One region of the Streptomyces sp. NPDC024698 genome, then DNA from elsewhere that is predicted to be linked to it. Evidence: riboswitches for the same ligand, from Rfam matches in the RefSeq annotation. Region 1 holds a riboswitch; each other region holds the start of a gene.
The links. Region 1 has a riboswitch for cobalamin ahead of ACZ4AA_RS22915 (CbtB domain-containing protein). Riboswitches for the same ligand answer to the same signal wherever they lie in the genome.
Positions count from the first base shown of each region.

Region 2: another riboswitch for cobalamin. It lies ahead of ACZ4AA_RS22245 ((2Fe-2S) ferredoxin domain-containing protein); the one in region 1 lies ahead of ACZ4AA_RS22915 (CbtB domain-containing protein).
Region 3: another riboswitch for cobalamin. It lies ahead of ACZ4AA_RS04905 (ribonucleoside-diphosphate reductase subunit alpha); the one in region 1 lies ahead of ACZ4AA_RS22915 (CbtB domain-containing protein).
Region 4: another riboswitch for cobalamin. It lies ahead of ACZ4AA_RS29050 (cobalamin biosynthesis protein); the one in region 1 lies ahead of ACZ4AA_RS22915 (CbtB domain-containing protein).

Region 1 covers NZ_JBVHLK010000010.1:56,075-60,855, reverse strand. Annotated here, with positions in the region: gene meaB (methylmalonyl Co-A mutase-associated GTPase MeaB) at 1-159, shown strand, start outside; gene ACZ4AA_RS22920 (CbtA family protein) at 821-1,579, opposite strand; gene ACZ4AA_RS22915 (CbtB domain-containing protein) at 1,600-1,821, opposite strand; cobalamin riboswitch at 1,878-2,012, opposite strand; gene ACZ4AA_RS22910 (enoyl-CoA hydratase/isomerase family protein) at 2,074-3,156, opposite strand; gene ACZ4AA_RS22905 (cupin domain-containing protein) at 3,289-3,798, opposite strand; gene ACZ4AA_RS22900 (RrF2 family transcriptional regulator) at 3,938-4,372, shown strand; gene ACZ4AA_RS22895 (DsbA family oxidoreductase) at 4,369-4,781, shown strand, end outside.
Region 2 covers NZ_JBVHLK010000009.1:193,103-197,883, reverse strand. Annotated here, with positions in the region: gene ACZ4AA_RS22250 (RNA-guided endonuclease InsQ/TnpB family protein) at 1-959, shown strand, start outside; cobalamin riboswitch at 951-1,094, opposite strand; cobalamin riboswitch at 1,209-1,384, shown strand; gene ACZ4AA_RS22245 ((2Fe-2S) ferredoxin domain-containing protein) at 1,588-1,974, shown strand; gene ACZ4AA_RS22240 (hypothetical protein) at 2,115-2,645, shown strand; gene ACZ4AA_RS22235 (HIT family protein) at 2,652-3,119, opposite strand; gene ACZ4AA_RS22230 (P-loop NTPase family protein) at 3,183-3,701, shown strand; gene ACZ4AA_RS22225 (hypothetical protein) at 3,978-4,415, shown strand; gene ACZ4AA_RS22220 (AraC-like ligand-binding domain-containing protein) at 4,418-4,781, opposite strand, start outside.
Region 3 covers NZ_JBVHLK010000002.1:98,825-103,605, reverse strand. Annotated here, with positions in the region: gene ACZ4AA_RS04910 (ribonucleotide-diphosphate reductase subunit beta) at 65-1,078, opposite strand; gene ACZ4AA_RS04905 (ribonucleoside-diphosphate reductase subunit alpha) at 1,078-3,459, opposite strand; cobalamin riboswitch at 3,592-3,740, opposite strand; gene mctP (monocarboxylate uptake permease MctP) at 3,965-4,781, opposite strand, start outside.
Region 4 covers NZ_JBVHLK010000017.1:63,513-68,293, forward strand. Annotated here, with positions in the region: gene ACZ4AA_RS29040 (inorganic phosphate transporter) at 260-1,501, shown strand; gene ACZ4AA_RS29045 (hypothetical protein) at 1,521-1,739, shown strand; cobalamin riboswitch at 1,904-2,044, shown strand; gene ACZ4AA_RS29050 (cobalamin biosynthesis protein) at 2,152-3,147, shown strand; gene ACZ4AA_RS29055 (cobyric acid synthase) at 3,144-4,739, shown strand; gene cobN (cobaltochelatase subunit CobN) at 4,736-4,781, shown strand, end outside.

The DNA of each region.
Region 1 (4,781 bases):
TGGACCATGGTCCGGGACGAGCTGCTCGGCCGTCTGCACGCCGATCAGGCCGTACGAGCCGTCGCTCCCGACCTCGAACGGCAGGTCCGCGAGGGCGGGTTGACGGCGACGCTCGCGGCGGAGCGGATTCTGAAGGTCTTCGGCGGCGAGAGCCGCTGACCCGAACGGCGGTGGCGGGGCAGGTCGGAGCCCGGCCACCGCTCGGACCTTCATGGGCGGACAGGTCACCGCACCAGCGTTCAGGCTCCGGCCGCCGCGGTGCCGCGTGATCGCGCCTGAGGTCCACAAGCGGCGCTGCAAACGGCGCCAAGAACCAGAGCGGGGGCAGCGCGGGCGCGGTACGTCAATACGCGTGCCGCGCACGTTCAGGACGGCGTTCAGGTTGATCTTGTCAAGCTCGGCTACTTCGTGACCACGATCATCCTGTTCCTGCTCTTCGTCGTGACGCTGGCCGTCCAGCTCAGGTCCCGCCGGTACAACCCGTTCTTCTACTGGACCGTGATCCTGTCGACCAGCATGGCCGGCACCACCATGTCCGACTTCATGAACCGCGACGCCAGTGCCACGTACCTGCCGGGCGGCGCCACATCACTCGGCTGGGGCCCACAGGGCCTGGGACCGTGCTGCTCGTTGTCCTGTTCGGCCTCATGGCCTACGCGCACATCCGGGAACGCCGCGACATCGAGCCCGGCCCGGAGGCGGAGGCGGTCCGACAGGAAGCCGGCCGTCGGTGAGTCCGGCCTCGGGCAGGTCCCCGCGGCCCTGACGCGAGGAGAGCCCCTCGGATGGTTCCGAGGGGCTCTCCTGCGTTCCGGGCGGCTCAGCTCGCGCTCGGAACCGTTCGCCCGGAGGCGACGGTCGCGGGCTTGGGGTTGAGCATGCGTTCGGCCAACTCGCCGAAGACCAGGCCGAATCCGGTCCACAGGACGGTCTGGATGGCGAGGGCGGAGAGTCTGAACCGCCAGAGCAGGGTGGCCGGGAAGTCCTTGGGCACCTCGTTGATGACGGGCAGGAACCCGTAGGCCAAGGCGATGACGACGGCAAAGGCGGCGATCGCGATGACGGTGGCGTACCAGGTGCCGAGGCTCGGCGCGAGGCGCTTGCCGAGCAGGGTGGCACTCACCGCGAGGAGCACGCTGAGGACCATCATCAGGAAGTACAGGGCGGTCCGCTTGCCGATGGTGTCGGGGTCGCCGACCGACGGCGGGTTGGCCGGGTACTTCAGGAACGGCACGACGTACACGGCCAGGAGCGCGGTCCCGGACAGCAGGAGCGCGGTCGCGCGCGGGCCGAAGCGGCCCACGCGGCCGAGGGCGAAGCAGTAGGCGAGCGCTGCGATGCCGCCGAAGGAGACGCCGTAGACGAGGACGCCGGTGGCGAGGCCCGCGGTGGACTGGAGGCTGCGGGAGACGAGTTCGACCTCGTGCCCGTGTGCGTGGGAGTGGGCCTCCTCGAAGCCGATGGCGCTGTCGACGGTCGGTTCACCGAGCAAGTAGGCGACGACCAGGGCCAGTACACCGGCGACGAGGCCGGCGAGCATGCCGCGTACGAGGAGGTTTCTTACGGTTGCGGAGTTCATGATCGGTGCTCTCCCTCGCGTCAGTGGCAGGGGAAGCCGAGGAGGTGGCGGGCGTCGTGCACCCACTCGTGGACGTCCTCGCCCGAGACGACGGAGGTGGCGCCCTGTTCGGCGCCGACGAAGTAGAGCAGGACCAGCATCAGGATGCCGAAGAAGACCGCCCAGGGGACGATCGCACCGATCGGCAGCTTGGCGGGGAGAGCGGGGGTGGTGGCTGTCGGCGGAGCGACGGTCTGCGCCATGGCAGGACCTCCTCGGGAGTTCGCGTCCCATCTCGGTGGTGCACAGGATGTCGTCTACGGGTCTGACTCACGCGACACCCGCCGTGGCTGGGCGTCTCGCTCACAGTGGCGCGACCGTGCCGGATTTCCACCGGCTTCCGTCTTGACGTCATCGATATCGGACCGACCGTACCGCGTGCCGCGTGGCTGGCCAAGACCGCGCCTACCGGGGTGATCTTCCTCTCGTCCCAGGTGGCAGGTCCCCGCCGACCGTCAGAAGCCGCCGTCGGACAGCCCGAGTTCACGCTCGCCGAGCGGGGCGAAGAAGCGCTCGACGTCGGCATCGGTGACCTCGTCGAGCGTGGCCGGGGACCAGCGCGGCCGGCGGTCCTTGTCGATGATCTGGGCGCGGACGCCCTCCACCAGGTCGGGGGCGGACAGGGCCGCGCAGGACACCCGGTACTCCTGGTCGAGAACAGCCTCCAGGGATCGGAGCTCCCGGGCCCGGCGCAGCGCGGCCAAGGTGACCTTCAGGGCGGTGGGCGACTTGCCGAGCAGGATCTCCGCCGTCTCCTTGGCGTCCGGGTCTCCGGCCGCGAACAGTCGCCCGATGATCTCCTCGACCGTGTCGGCGCCGTAGCAGGCGTCGATCCACTCGCGCCGCGGCGCGAGGTCCGCCGAGGGCGCGGGCCGTGTGTGGGCCGCCAGTACCTCCGCCACGGGCCGGTCCGCGAGGTCGGACACCAGCCGTGGGAGCGAGGCGGACGGCACGTAGTGGTCGGCGAGTCCGCACAGGAGCGCGTCCCCGGCGCCGATCGAGGAGCCGGTCAGGGCGAGGTGGGTGCCGAGTTCGCCCGGGGCGAGGCCGAGCAGACGCGTGCCGCCGACGTCGGGGACGAATCCGATGCCGGTCTCGGGCATGGCGACGCGCGAGCGTTCGGTGACGATGCGGACGCTGCCGTGGGCGGAGATCCCGACGCCGCCGCCCATGACGATGCCGTCCATGACCGCCACGTACGGCTTGGGGTAGCGGGCGATCCGGGCGTTGAGGTGGTACTCGTCCCGCCAGAACGCGGCGGAGGCGGTGCCGTCACCGTAGCGCGCGTCGTCGTGGACGACGCGGATGTCGCCGCCCGCGCACAGTCCGCGTTCTCCGGCTCCGGTGATGACGACGGTGTCGACGGTGTCGACGGCGGGGTCGTGCTCCCAGGCGGTCAGGGCCCGGTCGATCCGGCGCACCATTGCGTGGTTCAGGGCGTTCAGCGCTCCGGGCCGGTTGAGGGTGATGCGGGCCGCCCGTCCCTCGGTGCGGAGCAGGACGGATTCCCCGGCGCCTGGCGCCTCGGTGCCGTTCACTCGGACGCCTCCGCCGGGCGGCCGGCCACGATGACGCTCATGATCTCGGTGGTTCCTTCCACGGTCCGTTCGATCCGCCGGTCACGGCGGTCTTCCCGCTACCGTACCCACCGGGTGACCGGGCCCGTCCCGTCAGGCGTCCTCGCCCGACCCCAGCGCGTACAGCCGCGGCAGGTTGACCACGATCGCCTCCTGGGTGCTGCGGGCGATGACGACGACGGCCTCCTCCTCGGGATCGGGATTCTCCTCGCGGTGCGGAACGAACGGCGGCACGAAGATGTAGTCACCGGGCGAGGTGCGCAGGCGCACTTCCTCGGGCCGGTCCCCCGAGTCGTCGACGAACACGAACTCGGGGTGTCCGCTCACGACATGGATGGCCGTCTCGGACTCCCCGTGGTGGTGGTCCGAGGACGCGGTGGAGGGGGCGACGTGGGTCTGGCCCATCCACAGCTTCTCGGAGCCGACGGTGGTGCCGCTGATGGCGGCGAATCGGCGCATGCCCCCCGTCTGTGCCGTGTCGCCGTCGAGGGCGTCGGCGCGGATGTGGTGCAGACGGCTGCGCAGCGGGCGTCCGGGCTGCGCCGGCGCGTCCGGGAGATGGGGGTGGAATCCTTCGCCGGGGGTCGTCAACGGCTCGCTCATGGAGGGGGACGCTAGAGCGGTCCGGAAAAGGATGTCAAGAGGTGTCCATTGCCGTTCAGCTGCGGCAATGTTCCCGCAATGCAGGGAGGGAAGGAGGAGAAACCCGTTCGGCGGACACCGCGTCGGGCATCATGTGCGCATGCATATCTCCGCGAAGGCGGACTACGCCACGCGGGCCCTGCTGGAGCTCGCCCGCGAACCGGCCCGCCCGCTCACCTGCGAGGCCATGGCCTCCTCACAGCACGTTCCGTTCCGGTTCCTCAAGTCCGTGGTGGGCGAGTTGCGCCGGGCCGGACTGGTCCGCAGCCAGCGAGGCTGCGAGGGCGGGTACTGGCTCGGACGGCCCGCCGACGAGATCACCCTGCTGGAGGTCGTACGGGCCGTGGACGGTGAGCTGATCACCTTGCGGGGCGAGCCGCTGGCCGGCCTCGACTACCCGGGGCCCGCCTCCGGGCTCCCCGGGATATGGCGCCGAATCGAGGCGGACGCCGCGGCGGTCCTCGGCGGGACGACCCTGGCCGCGCTGCTGCCCGCCGGGGCGGCCGGGCGCCTGGACCGCGAGGGAGCCGCGTGAACCGCGCCGCGGACCGGACGGCGCCGGAGGCGGACTCCGTGGACGTGGTGGAGGTCGTGGAGTACACCGACCCGCTGTGTCCCTGGGCCTGGGGATCGGAGCCGGTGTTCCGCCGGCTGCGGGCCGCGCTGGCCGGCCGGGTCCGCTGGCGTCGCGTCTACTGCGTCCTGTTCGACCACGACGACGACCCGGTGCCCGACGCGGAGGCAGAGACCGCCTGGTACACGCGCTACGTCGAGGACATCAGCGCCCACACGGGGGCCCCGCGGGCGCGGCGGCTGAGCCGGGTCGCGGCGAGTTCCTGGCCCTCCTCGCTGGCCGCCAAGGCCGCGGAGCGGCAGGGCGAGGAGGTGACCGAGCGGGTGCTGCGGCGGCTGCGGGAGAGCGTGTTCGTGCTGGGTGAACCGGC
Region 2 (4,781 bases), on a different contig from region 1:
TCGACGGGCTCAAGGGCAAGCGCCCGAAGATGGGTGCGCCGCGTTTCAGGTCGAAGCGGGACAACCGGCAGTCGATCCGCTTCACCGCCAACGCCTCGTGGCGGATCACGCCGGGCGGGAAACTGAGACTGCCCAAGGTCGGCGACGTTCCCGTGCGCTGGTCCCGGACACTGCCGTCCGCCCCGTCCACCGTGACCGTGGTCAAGGACGCGGCGGACAGGTACTTCGCGAGCTTCATCGTGGAGACGGACGCCTGCGCAGTACTGCCCGGGACGGCACCGGAGATCGGCATTGACCTCGGCCTGGGGCACTTCGCCGTCCTGTCCGACGGCCAAAAGATCGACAGCCCCCGCTTCCTGCGCCGGGCCGAGAAGCGCCTGAAGAAGTTGCAGCGGGACCTTTCCCGCAAACAGAAGGGCTCCAACAACCGGGGCAAGGCCCGGCTGAAGGTCGCCCACGCTCACGCACGGGTCACCGACGCACGCCACGAGTTCCACCACCAGCTCTCCACCCGGCTGATCCGCGAGAACCAAGCGATCGCCGTCGAGGGCCTGTGTGTCAAAGGACTCGCTCGCACGCGTCTGGCCAAGTCCGTCCACGACGCCGGATGGTCCGCGTTCGTGGCCATGCTGGAATACAAAGCCGCCCGGTACGGACGCACCCTCGTGAAGATCGGCCGGTTCGAACCGACCTCCCAGGTGTGCTCCGCATGTGACGTCAAGGACGGCCCCAAACCGCTGAACATCCGGGAGTGGACGTGCTCGGCGTGCGGGACCGTCCTCGACCGAGACGTCAACGCGGCGGTCAACGTCGCCAAGGCCGCCGGACTGGCGGCATCAGCCTGTGGAGCGCAGGTAAGACCGGCACCCCTGCCGGCACAGCGCAGCGAAACAGGAACCCACCAGAAGCTGCCCACCGCGTCACCGCAGCAGGAGCAGATTGGAATCCCGGGCCCTTAAGCCCGGGAGGATGTCAATGGCCGTCGCTTCCCGCGCGGGGGCGCGGCTGGGTCCTGTACGTCGGACCCAGTGCGTATGACGGCGGTCGTTCCCGCTCACCGCTGCGGGGCAGTCCCGGATTCCCACCGGGTTCCCTCTTGCGACGCATCCCGCCTGGCGGACGGGGCGAACCAGCTGCATCGGCCAGCCTACGGGTTCGTCGCGGGCGAGGGGCGCAGAACGTCCGTCATCCGGGCGGCGAAAGCGACTTGATAGCCTCGGCGAGCCAGTCGAACCACATCCGTGGTCAGGGAATCCGGTGCGAATCCGGAGCTGACGCGCAGCGGTGAGGGGGACGGGCGGGGCACAGCGCCACTGGGAGACCGGGAAGGCGCCCCGTCCGGACGAACCCGAGTCCGAAGACCTGCTGGCACCTCCGGCCCCCGGAGGACCTGTAGGCCAGGCTCCGCGTACGAGCCCCGACCCCTGAGGCATGCCCGTGCTCCGTACCCCTGTTCCCGTCGATGTCCCCGCTCCGCTCCGAACCCCGGCTCGCGTCCGGGCGTCCGCCGTGCCACGCACCGCCGCCGACGCCCGCCCGCACGAAGACGCGAAGCCGGAGGAGGACGCCGCGACCGGCGGCGACCAGGTGACGCCCGGCAACCGCGGCCACGCGGAGCAGCACGTCTTTGCCGAACCCGCCCCGTGCCGTGTCGTCGTCTGCCGGGACTGCTGCTGCGGAACCCCGAAGGTCACCGGCGTGGATCACGACCGGCAGCTCGCGCGGCTGTCCGAAGAGGTTCCCGTACGGGTCTCGGACTGCCTCGATGTGTGCGAACACGCCAACGTGATCGTCGTCCAGCCGTCCGCGGCCGCACGGGCCGCCGGAGCCCGCCCCGTCTGGCTCGGTCTCGTCAACGACGCCGAGGCCACCGCGGACATCGCCGCCTGGGTACGGGCAGGCGGCCCCGGAGTCGCCCCCTGCCCCGACATTCTCGACCTCTACGTGTTCACCCCGCCCCGGAGGACGCGATGAGCTTTTCGAGGGTGGTCCTCGGCGCGAGTACGAGGCGGCAACGACCGCACAACGAGTGGGTGGCGGGCCTCAGTTCAGGCCCGGCTCGCCCCTAGCATCGGGACAGGGGGCCGTACGCGCACCCCGGGAAGGGGCCCGGCATGCGGTCGACCACTTCACGTCCGGGGTTCCGGCTCTCCGTCGGTGCCGTCGCGGTCGGTGCGGCCCTGGCCACGACCTCCGGGTGCTCCGTTCCCGTGGACGCCGTCGCCGGCCTGTCCGTGACCGCGGACGGCCATCTGCTCGGCGTCATGATGGTCTGCGGGCATCGGATCGACGGCGCGTCCCTGTTCGTGGACGACGCCGACGCGGACAAGTCGGTGACGGTCGGTTCATGGACCGCCCGGCACCCCCTCACACACGGCTTCGCCACCTGGCCCCTCGACGCCCCCGCCACCGGCTGGACCACGACCAAACCCCTCGGACCGCTCACCGCCAGGACCACGTACACGCTCTACGGGTGGACGAAGGACAACTCGTCGTCGTCCGGCGACATTTCCTTCACCTCGGGCGACCGGAGTCGGCTCAAGCCGGGCACGATCCTCTACGACACCGTGTCGGACAACGGCGACGAATCCACCACAGTCGCCTCCACGACGGAGTTCAAGGCCAAGGCATGTCGGGACATGTGACGGCACTCACCGAGCTCTGGAGGCCTCACCCAGTCGAACGCGCAGGGAGTGGGCCATTCGGTCCGCGTCGGCGGCCGATACGTGTTCCTGGCCGGGTCGCCGGAGCAGCTCGAAGACGCCCGGTCCGCGATGCTCGGGTCGCAGATCAGCCCCGCGCGGAACGATGTGGAAGTGCACGTGCGCGAAGCCTTCCGCTTCCGCGAACTGGATGACGTAGGTCTTGGCGCAGCCCGTCGTGCTCCGCAGCGCCCGGGAGAGCCGGACCTGCCACATCCCCAGGGTGGCCGCCTCGGCGTCCGTGAGTTCATGAACCGCGGTCACGTGGCGCCGGGGCAGCAGCACCAGCCAGCCGGGCAGGGCGGTGTTGAACGTGTGGGCCACGCGCCAGTGTTCGTCGGATGCCACGCGCTCACGCGGTGGAAGGTCGTCGAACTCCGCTTCCCTGCCACATGCGTAGCAGTCGGGCGTCGTCATGAAACGGGATCGTACAGCGGTCGCTCTCGCCTCGCCCTCAGGGCGCCGGGATAAGGTGCGGCCGTGGAACGGATCTTGGTGGTGGGTGTTACCGGTGCGGGCAAGTCCACGCTCGCGCGAGCGCTGAGCACCCGACTCGGCCTGCCCTACCACGAGATGGACGCGCTCTACTTCGACGGCCCCGACTGGTCCGTCAACGAAAAGCTGACGGACGAGGTGGCAACGCTCGTCGCCGAGCCTCGATGGATCGTCGACTCGCTCGGCTACCCGCAGGTTCGTGAACTGCTGTGGGAACGGGCCGACACCGTGGTCTGGCTGGACTATCCCCAACGCGTGGTCATGCCCCGGGTCCTGCGCCGATCACTGAAACGCTCAGCGACCCGCGAAGTCCTCTTCGGCGGCAACAGGGAGACCTGGAAGGGCTGGCTGAGCCGGGAACATCCGGCGTGGTGGGCCTGGTCCCAGCACGGAAACCGTCGGCGCGAAATCGGTCAACGGGTCGTCGACGACCGCTTCGCGCCCCTCGACGTTCACCGCTTCCGCGGTCCCAAGAGCACGCGGGCGTGGCTGGCAGAACTCTGAACTCGTAGGGCGCGTCGGTCGGTTGCCGGACGAGAGATCTTCGTCCTGGCGCCTGGACACCGGGCCCACGCCGGGGCTTTCCACATTCGGCCGCATGCGCGCACGATCAAGAGATCTCGCACTCCACGTCAACTCCGTCGCCCCGGGCCTTGGCATCTTCTACGAGGGGGTCGCGGCAGCCGGAAGACTCACTCGCGGGACGGGTCCGTCCGCCGGTTGTCCGCACCCAGGTGGACCGCAAGGGAACGTCTCGAATGGAGGACCGTGAGTATGAGCATGACCCGCAGGCTTGCGACGGCCGCCGCGGCGGCCGGTCTGGCCGCATCGGCTTTCATCGGCTCCGCCGGAACCGCATCGGCGGCCGCGGGCCAAAGCTTTCTGTACCGGGGTGAAGCCCTGCACGTCGGGCAGATGATCTATCGGTACTCCCCGCAGGGATGGCAGATCCAGCTCGTCCTTCAGAGCGATGGCAACCTGGTCGAGTACCTCCGGTTCGACGACGGCAGTCGCTACGCGTGCTGGGCGACGAACAGTTGGGGCTCCGGGGACAACAACTGGGCGGTCTACCAGACCGATGGCAACTTCGTCGTCTACAACAGCAGCGGCGGCGTCGTCTGGGCCTCGAACACCAAGGGGGGCGGAGGCTCGACCGTCGACATGAACGCGAACGGCGTCCTCTACGTCGGCACCAGGGCCATCAACAAGGGCTGCTGACGTCATCGGCACATCCGTCCGCGGGCGGTCCCAAGCCCGCGGACGGATGCGCCGGCCGGCGGAGGAGCGACGCACAGCGCTCGGAACTCGGTCGGGCTCAGTCCGTACGCTTCGCGGAAGGAACGGCTGAAGACCACCGGCCCACTGAAGCCCCAGCGGGCGGCGATGGCTCCCACCGGACGGGCGCGGAGACCGGGGTCCGCGAGCTCGCTGCGGCACTGTTCGAGGCGGCGTCGCCGTATCCGGGCGCGGACGCTCTCGCCCTGGTCGTGAAAGAGCTGGTGCAGCGTGCGCACCGAGATGTGGTGCTGGGCCGCGACCGCCGACGGATCCAGCTCCGGGTCGCCGAGGTTGTGCTCGATGAAG
Region 3 (4,781 bases), on a different contig from region 1:
AAGCCGGGCCGCACCAGGCGGCCCGGCTCTCACCGGTGACGAACGGTCAGGACGACCGCGTCTCTCAGAAGTCCTCGTCGAAGTCGACGGTGCCCTCCACCGCGACCTGGTACGCCGACGGCCGGCGCTCGAAGAAGTTGGTCAGCTCCTGGACACCCTGGAGCTCCATGAAGGAGAACGGGTTCTCGGAGCCGTACACCGGCGCGAAGCCCAGGCGCTGGAGGCGCTGGTCCGCCACGCACTCCAGGTACTGCCGCATCGAGTCGGTGTTCATGCCCGGCAGGCCCTCGCCGCACAGGTCACGGCCGAACTGGAGCTCGGCCTCGACGGCCTCGCGCAGCATGTCGGTCACCTGCTCCTGGAGCAGGTCGTCGAAGAGCTCCGGCTCCTCCTTGCGGACGGTGTCGACGACCTCGAAGGCGAAGCTCATGTGCATCGTCTCGTCGCGGAACACCCAGTTGGTGCCCGTCGCCAGACCGTGCAGCAGACCCCGGCTGCGGAACCAGTAGACGTACGCGAACGCCCCGTAGAAGAAGAGCCCCTCGATGCACGCGGCGAAGCAGATCAGGTTCAGCAGGAAGCGGCGGCGGTCGGCCTTGGTCTCCAGCCGGTCCAGCTTCTCGACCGAGTCCATCCACTTGAAGCAGAACTGCGCCTTCTCGCGGATGGAGGGGATGTTCTCGACGGCCGCGAAGGCCGCCGTGCGGTCCTCGGGGTCGGGCAGGTAGGTGTCGAGCAGCGTCAGATAGAACTGGACGTGCACGGCCTCCTCGAAGAGCTGACGGCTCAGGTACAGCCGCGCCTCGGGGGAGTTGATGTGCTTGTACAGCGTCAGCACCAGGTTGTTCGACACGATCGAGTCGCCCGTCGCGAAGAACGCGACCAGCCGGCCGATCATGTGCTGCTCACCCGGCGTCAGCTTCGCGAGGTCGGCGACGTCCGAGTGGAGGTCGACCTCCTCGACGGTCCAGGTGTTCTTGATCGCGTCCCGGTAGCGCTCGTAGAAGTCCGGGTAACGCATGGGACGCAGGGTGAGTTCGAAGCCCGGGTCGAGCAGGTTCTTCTCGGTTGAGCTCATTACTGGCAGGCCTCGCAGGACTCGGGGTTCTCAAGGGAGCAGGCGACGGCGTCGGGGTCGGCGGCCTGCTGGACGGGGATGACGGCCTCGGGCCGCGCCTGGGCCTGGGCCGCGCGGGCGATGCGTGTCGCCGGGCGCGAACGCAGGTAGTACGTCGTCTTCAGGCCGGCCTTCCACGCGTAGGAGTACATCGAGGAGAGCTTGCCGATGGTCGGCGTCTCCAGGAACAGGTTCAGCGACTGGGCCTGGTCCAGGAACGGGGTGCGGGCGGCGGCCATGTCGATCAGGCCGCGCTGCGGGATCTCCCACGCCGTGCGGTACAGGTCGCGGACGTCCTGCGGGACCCAGGTGAAGCCCTGCACCGAGCCGCTGGACTCGCGCAGCGCCTCACGGGTCTGCGCGTCCCACACGCCGAGCGCCTTCAGCTCGGCCACCAGGTACGAGTTGACCTGGAGGAACTCACCCGACAGCGTCTCGCGCTTGAACAGGTTCGACACCTGCGGCTCGATGCACTCGTACACGCCCGCGATGGACGCGATGGTGGCCGTCGGCGCGATGGCCAGCAGCAGCGAGTTGCGCATGCCGACCGAGGCGATCCGCTCGCGCAGGGCGGTCCAGCGCTCCGGCCAGTTCAGCTCCACGTCGAAGTGGTCCGGGTGCAGCACGCCACGAGCGGTCCGGGTCTTCTCCCAGGCCGGGAGCGGTCCGTTGCGCTCGGCGAGGTCCGCGGAGGCCTCGTAGGAGGCGAGCATGATCCGCTCGGCGATCCGGGTCGACAGGGCGCGGGCCTCGGGCGAGTCGAAGGGGATCCGCAGCTTGAAGAAGACGTCCTGGAGGCCCATCGCGCCCAGGCCGACCGGACGCCACTTGGCGTTGGAGCGGCCCGCCTGCTCGGTCGGGTAGAAGTTGATGTCCACCACGCGGTCGAGGAAGGTGACCGCGGTGCGCACGGTCTCGTCGAGCCGCTCCCAGTCGATGTCACCGCCGGTCACGAACGCGCCGAGGTTGACCGAGCCCAGGTTGCAGACCGCCGTCTCGCCGTCGTCCGTGACCTCCAGGATCTCGGTGCACAGGTTCGAGGAGTGGACGGTGTGGCCCGGCTCCGCCGTCTGGTTGGCGGTCCGGTTGGCGGCGTCCTTGAAGGTCATCCAGCCGTTGCCGGTCTGCGCGAGGGTGCGCATCATGCGGCCGTACAGGTCGCGGGCCGGGATGGTCTTCCTGGCGAGGCCCGCCTCCTCGGCCTTGCGGTAGGCCGCGTCGAACGCGTCGCCCCACAGGTCGACCAGTTCCGGCACGTCGGCGGGGGAGAACAGCGACCAGACGCCGTCCTCGTTCACCCGGCGCATGAACTCGTCCGGGATCCAGTGCGCGAGGTTCAGGTTGTGCGTACGCCGGGCGTCCTCACCGGTGTTGTCGCGCAGCTCAAGGAACTCCTCGATGTCGGAGTGCCAGGTCTCCAGGTAGACCGCGGCCGCGCCCTTGCGCCGGCCGCCCTGGTTCACCGCGGCCACCGAGGCGTCGAGGGTCTTGAGGAACGGGACGATGCCGTTGGAGTGCCCGTTGGTGCCGCGGATCAGCGAACCGCGGCTGCGGATACGGGAGTACGACAGGCCGATGCCGCCCGCGTGCTTCGACAGGCGGGCCACCTGGTGGTAGCGGTCGTAGATGGAGTCCAGCTCGTCCAGCGGGGAGTCGAGGAGGTAGCAGGACGACATCTGGGGGTGCCGCGTACCGGAGTTGAAGAGCGTGGGGGAGGAGGGCAGGTAGTCCAGGCGGCTCATGAGCCGGTAGAGCGCCGCGACCTCGTCCAGGGAACGGACGGTGTCGTCCTCCGCGAGACCGGAGGCCACCCGCAGCATGAAGTGCTGGGGCGTCTCGACGACCTTGCGGGTGATCGGGTGCCGGAGCAGATAGCGGGAGTGCAGCGTGCGCAGCCCGAAGTAGCCGAAGCGGTCGTCGCCCTCGGCGTCGGTCAGCGCGTCCAGGCGGTCCGTGTGCAGCCGCACGAACGCGGCCGTGCGGTCGGCGATCAGGCCCTCGCGGTGGCCGACGGCGACCGACTCGGAGAAGGTCGTGACGCCCTGGGAGGCGGCCTCCGCGGCGATGGTGACCGCGAGCAGGCGGGCGGCGAGCCGCGAGTAGGCGGGGTCCTCGGAGATGAGGCCCGCGGCCGCCTCGGTGGCCAGTTCGCGCAGCTCGGCCTCGTCGGCACGGGCGGACCGGCCGCGCAGCGCCGCGGCGGCGACCCGGCCGGGGTCGGCGTCGGGGAGGTCGGCGGTCAGATCCGTCAGGGTCCGCAGCAGCACGGTTCCGGGACCGTCGGTCTCCACCGGGGCCTGCTGCGCGGTCACTGAAGCCGGATCGGCTGGCGCGATGGTCACGTGTGGCTCTCCTCGCTCGGCACGGGGCCTCACGAGCGGGGACGGGGCACACGGGAGCGCTTTCGGGCACAGCGCACCGCGTCCACCGGCCCATTCCGCGAGGCCCGGACGTCATCGGCACCCGGGCCGGACGGCCGGGGCGCGCTGTCGGCAGGTCCTCGGACTGACGCGAGTACGGGCACACGCAGACGCGAACACGCACAAGTACACCGTTGCGGGACAGTTCCGGATTCGCACCGGATTCCCCTGCGGCGACAGCGACCATGAGCATACATCTTGTGCCGGGCTTCGGGACTGCCCCCACATGTTGTGTCGGCTGTGTGTCCAAGGGCGCTACGGAGCGTGCCGGAACGCCAACGCGTGGGTGAGCGGCGGGACGTCGCCGAGCTCCGGAAGGGGCCGATGTCCGTGCGGGCCGGTGTGCCCGCCCGGCACGGCGGCGGGCCGCCGGATGCCCTCCGGCGGCCCGCCGCTCGCGCCTGTTCCGAGGCCGGCCCCAGGGGCCCTAGTGGCTCGCGTCGGCCGTGGCCGGCGGGAGCTCCGTCTCGACGCCGGGGTCGCCCGCGTCGGCCGTGTAGTCCCCGGGCGAGGTCTCGTCGACGCCGTCGGGGGCCTTGAACGTCCTGAGGGCGAAGGTGAGGACCACGGCCACGGCAGCGTTCAGGACGAACGCCGTCAGGCCGATGTAACCGATCTCCCCGATGCCGGGGATGTCCTTCGAGCTGCCGCCGAAGTGCTTCTGGGTCGGGGAGGCCACCCCGTAGGCGGCGATCGTGCCGTAGAGCATGCCGACCGCCCAGCCGCCCAGCAGCGCCCAGCGGTGGAACCAGCGGGTGAAGAGGCCGCCGACCAGCGAGGGGAAGGTCTGGAGGATCCAGATGCCGCCCAGCAGCTGGAAGTTGATCGCGACGGTCTTGTCCATCGTCAGGACGAAGACCAGGGCGCCCACCTTCACCAGGAGCGAGACCAGCTTGGAGACCCTGGTCTCCTGCCGTGGGGTCGCGGCCGGGTTGATGAAGTCCTTGTAGATGTTGCGGGTGAAAAGGTTCGCGGCCGCGATCGACATGATGGCCGCCGGGACGAGCGCCCCGATGCCGATGGCGGCGAACGCGACGCCCGCGAACCAGTCGGGGAACATGTTCTCGAAGAGCTGGGGGATGGCCAGTTGGCCGTTGGTGACCTTCACCCCGGCGGCGATCGCCATGAACCCGAGCAGGGCGAGCAGGCCCAGCATCAGCGAGTACAGCGGCAGGATCGTGGTGTTGCGGCGGATGACCTCCCGGCTGCGTCCGGACAGCGTCGCGGTGACGGAGTGCGGATAC
Region 4 (4,781 bases), on a different contig from region 1:
TGTGACGACGGCTACAGCCTGGGCGTGACCGGGATCTCGTCACCCGAACCCCCCTCGGCCCGGGCGGTGAAACCCGGACGCGGACCCCAAGCGGAGTACGGAATTCCGCATCCGTTCGAACCTGCTCGATCACGCCTCGACACAAGCGGAATGTCATTCCACTGTTCGGGACACCATGAGGCCCGACCCAGTTCATCTTCCGTTCACCCAGGTTGCCTACGGTCCACCTGCCACTGACGTCCAACAGAAGCCTGGGTAAATGGAACACATCACGCTCCTCCTCGGAATCGTGATCGTCACCGCTCTCGTGTTCGATTTCACGAACGGTTTCCACGACACCGCCAACGCGATGGCCACCACCATCTCGACCGGCGCACTCAAGCCCAAGGTCGCGGTGGCCATGTCCGCCGCCCTCAACCTTGTCGGCGCCTTCCTCTCCGTCGAGGTCGCCAACACGATCTCCAAGGGCCTCGTCGACGAGTCGGGCATCCGGCCGGAGGTGATCTTCGCGGCGCTCGTCGGCGCGATCCTCTGGAACCTGGTGACGTGGCTCGTCGGACTTCCGTCCAGCTCCTCGCACGCCCTCATGGGCGGCCTGGTCGGCGCCACCATCGCCTCCGCCGGTACCGGCGCCGTGCACGGTGACGTCCTGGTCGGCAAGGTGCTCCTGCCCGCCGTCGCGGCCCCGATCGTCGCCGGTCTGGCCGCCATGTTCGCCACCCGGCTGTCGTACAAGCTGAGCGGTGACACCGACACCAAGGCCACGAAGAAGGGCTACCGCGCCGGCCAGATAGCCTCCGCGGGCCTGGTCTCGCTGGCCCATGGCACCAACGACGCGCAGAAGACGATGGGCATCATCACCCTGGCCCTGGTCGCCGGTGGCGCCGTCGCTCCCGACTCCGACCCGCCGGTCTGGGTCATCCTCTCCGCCGGTCTCGCGATCGCGCTCGGCACCTACCTGGGCGGCTGGCGCATCATCCGCACGATGGGCAAGGGCCTGACCGACCTCCAGCCGCAGCAGGGCTTCGCCGCCCAGACCAGCGCGGCCACGGTCATCCTGGCCTCGTCGCACATCGGCTTCTCCCTCTCCACCACGCACTCGGTCTCCGGTTCCGTGATGGGCGCGGGCCTCGGCCGCAAGGGCGGTGTGGTCCGCTGGTCCACCGCCACCCGCATGGTCGTCGCCTGGGTCCTCACCCTGCCCGCCGCCGCCCTGGTCGGCGCCGGCGCCGAATGGGTGACCGGTTTCGGCGCCTGGGGCACCGCGCTCGTGGCCGCCTTCCTGGTGGGTTCCAGCTTCGCGATCTGGCGCCGCTCGCGCCGCGAGGTGATCGACCACAGCAACGTGAACGACACCGAGGAGCCCGCCGGAGTGGTGACGCAGGCCATCGCCGCGGTCACCCCGCCCCCGGCCGGTTCCGTGGCCGAAGGCCTCACGGCCACCATCCCGGCTCCGGCGGAGCCCACGGCGAACCCGTCGGCTCCGTCCCGAGTGGCCTGAGACCAAAGGAAGCAACAGCATGAACATCGACTGGTCAGCCCTCGGGTCCGTCTTCGGGGTCAGCCTCGGAGTGACCGTGGCCCTCGTCGCCCTCTTCACCCTCGGCGTCGCCGGCCTCGCCAAGAAGGAGTCGGCCCAGGGCGGTTCCGCGGTCGCGGCGGCCACCGGCGCCTACGTCTGCTTCGCGGCCTGCGCCGCCGCGGTGGCGTACGGCATCTCACTGATCATCACCAAGTAGCCCGGCACCGGGGCCCGGTCACGACGAGTAGGTCCCGGCGGCCCGGAGCGGGCTGCGCCGAGCGGTACATACGCGTGGGGTGCGGGACGGATCACCGTCCCGCACCCCACGCGTATGTGGGCCTTCGCACACTGTCCCTCCGCAGGTCAACAGCCAGTTGACGGCCGTTCGCACCCCGTGGTGGACTGCCGGAGCCAAGTACGGCGGCATGAGAGGAAGCCGGTGCGAATCCGGCGCGGTCCCGCCACTGTCATCGGGGAAGAAACTCCCCGGGAGCCAGGAACTCTCACCGCCGGTCTCGTCGAACCAGGGCGTGGACACCCTGAGTGAGGACATATCGCCATGCGCGGCTGCCCGTTGCCCGTTTCGCTGAGTACGAGGGTTCCGCTCCACCCCACGGCCGGCTGACCCCGTGCGTGCCGATCGCGTCTTCGCGTACGGCGCCGCCGCCGGCCTTCTCGGTGACCTGCTGCTCGGCGATCCCGGCCGGGGGCATCCGGTCGCCGCGTTCGGGCACGCCGCGGCCGCCGTGGAGCGGATGCTGTGGCGGGACCACCGCGGGTGGGGCGCCCTGCACACCGCCGTCTGCGTGGGCGGCGCCACCGGACTGGCCGCGCTCGCGAGCCGTACCGTACGCCGCTCCCGTACCGCCTCGATCGCCCTGACCGCCGCCGCCACCTGGGCCGTCGTCGGAGGGACCTCGCTCGGCCGCGAGGCGCGCGGGATCGGCGGCGCGCTCGCGGCCGGTGACCTCGACGCGGCCCGGGAGCGGCTGCCGCATCTGTGCGGTCGCGATCCGCAGGCCCTGGACGCCGACGGCGTCGCGCGCGCCGTCGTCGAGTCCGTGGCCGAGAACACCTCCGACGCCGTCGTCGGCGCCCTGGTCTGGGGCGCCGTCGCCGGTGTGCCCGGACTCGTCGCCTTCCGCGCCGTGAACACCCTCGACGCCATGGTCGGACACAAGTCGCCCCGCCACCGGCGCTACGGCTGGGCCTCGGCCCGGCTCGACGACGTCGCCGGCTGGCCGGGGGCCCGGCTGACCGCCGTCCTCGCGGCCGTGGCCGGATCCGACCCGCGCGGTGCCGTACGCGCCTGGCGCGCGGACGCCCGCCGGCATCCGAGCCCCAACGCCGGTCCCGTGGAGGCCTCGTTCGCGGGCGCGCTCGGGGTACGGCTCGGCGGCACCCTCGCGTACGGCGGACGGGTCGAGCACCGGCCCGTGCTCAACGGCACGGGGCGGGCCGTCCAGGTCCACGACATCGAACGGGCCGTACGGCTCTCCCGGCGGGTCGGCTGGCTCGCGCTCGGGGTGAGCGCCGCGGCCCGGATCCTGCTCACCGGAGCCGGACGGGACCCGGTTCCGGTTCCGGTTCCGGTTCCGTCCACCAGGAAGGGGCGCACCGCATGAGCGGCGGGCTGCTGATCGCCGGGACCACCTCCGATGCGGGCAAGAGCGTCGTGACCGCCGGGATCTGCCGGTGGCTGGTGCGCCAGGGCGTCAAGGTCGCGCCCTTCAAGGCGCAGAACATGTCGCTGAACTCGTTCGTGACCCGCGAGGGCGCCGAGATCGGGCGGGCGCAGGCCATGCAGGCGCAGGCCGCCCGGGTGGAGCCGACCGCGCTGATGAATCCCGTGCTGCTCAAGCCGGGCGGCGACCGCACCAGCCAGGTCGTCCTGATGGGCAGGCCGGTGGGCGAGATGAGCGCGCGCGGGTTCTTCGGGACGGCCGGGTCCATGACGGACCCCTCGTCGGGCACCGCCCCGACCGGGGACCGGCTGAGCGGGGGGCACCGGGAGGCACTCCTCGCGACCGTCCTCGACTGTCTGGAGCAGTTGCGGGGCACGTATGACGCGGTGATCTGCGAGGGGGCCGGCAGTCCGGCCGAGATCAATCTGCGGCGTACCGACATCGTGAACATGGGGGTGGCGCGCAACGCGGGGCTTCCGGTGCTCGTCGTCGGCGACATCGACCGGGGCGGGGTGTTCGCCTCGTTCTTCGGGACGGTCGCGCTGCTGTCCCCCGAGGACCAGGCGCTCGTCGCCGGGTTCCTCGTCAACAAGTTCCGCGGTGACGTCAGCCTGCTGGAGCCCGGCCTCGACATGCTGCACGGCCTGACCGGGCGGCGCACCTACGGGGTGCTGCCCTTCCGGCACGGACTCGGCATCGACGAGGAGGACGGGCTGCGGGTCTCGCTGCGCGGGGCCGTCCGCGAGTCCGTCGTCTCCTCCCCCGTCGGCGCGGACGTCCTGCGGGTCGCCGTCTGCGCGGTCCCGCTGATGTCCAACTTCACGGACGTGGACGCGCTGGCCGCCGAACCGGGTGTCGTCGTGCGGTTCGTGGACCGGGCCGAGGAACTGGCCGACGCGGACCTGGTCGTCGTGCCCGGGACCCGGGGCACCGTCGGGGCGCTCCGGTGGCTGCGCGAACGCGGCCTCGCGGACGCCCTCGCGCGCCGGGCCGCCGAGGGGCGGCCCGTCCTCGGCATCTGCGGCGGCTACCAGCTCCTCGGCGAGTCCATCGAGGACGACGTCGAGTCCCGGGCCGGCCGGGTCGAAGGGCTCGGACTCCTGCCCGTACGCGTGCGGTTCGCGCGGGAGAAGACGCTGGCGCGTCCGGTCGGCGAGGCCCTCGGCGAGCACGTCGAGGGCTACGAGATCCACCATGGCGTCGCCGAGGTCACCGGCGGCGAGACCTTCATGTCCGACGCCGCGGGAGCGGCCCTGGACGGCTGCCGGGTCGGCTCCGTCCGGGGCACGCACTGGCACGGCTCCCTGGAGTCGGACGGATTCAGACGGGCCTATCTGCGCGAGGTGGCCGCCGCCGCGGGCCGCCGCTTCGTGCCGGCCCCCGACACGTCGTTCGCGGCGCTGCGCGAGGAGCAGCTCGACCGGCTCGGCGACCTGATCGAGGAACACGCGGACACGGACGCGCTGTGGCGGCTCATCGAGTCCGGCGCGCCACGAGGACTGCCCTTCATTCCACCGGGAGCACCCGCATGAGCACTGTGTTGTTGTTGTCGACCGCCGACACGGATCTGCTGG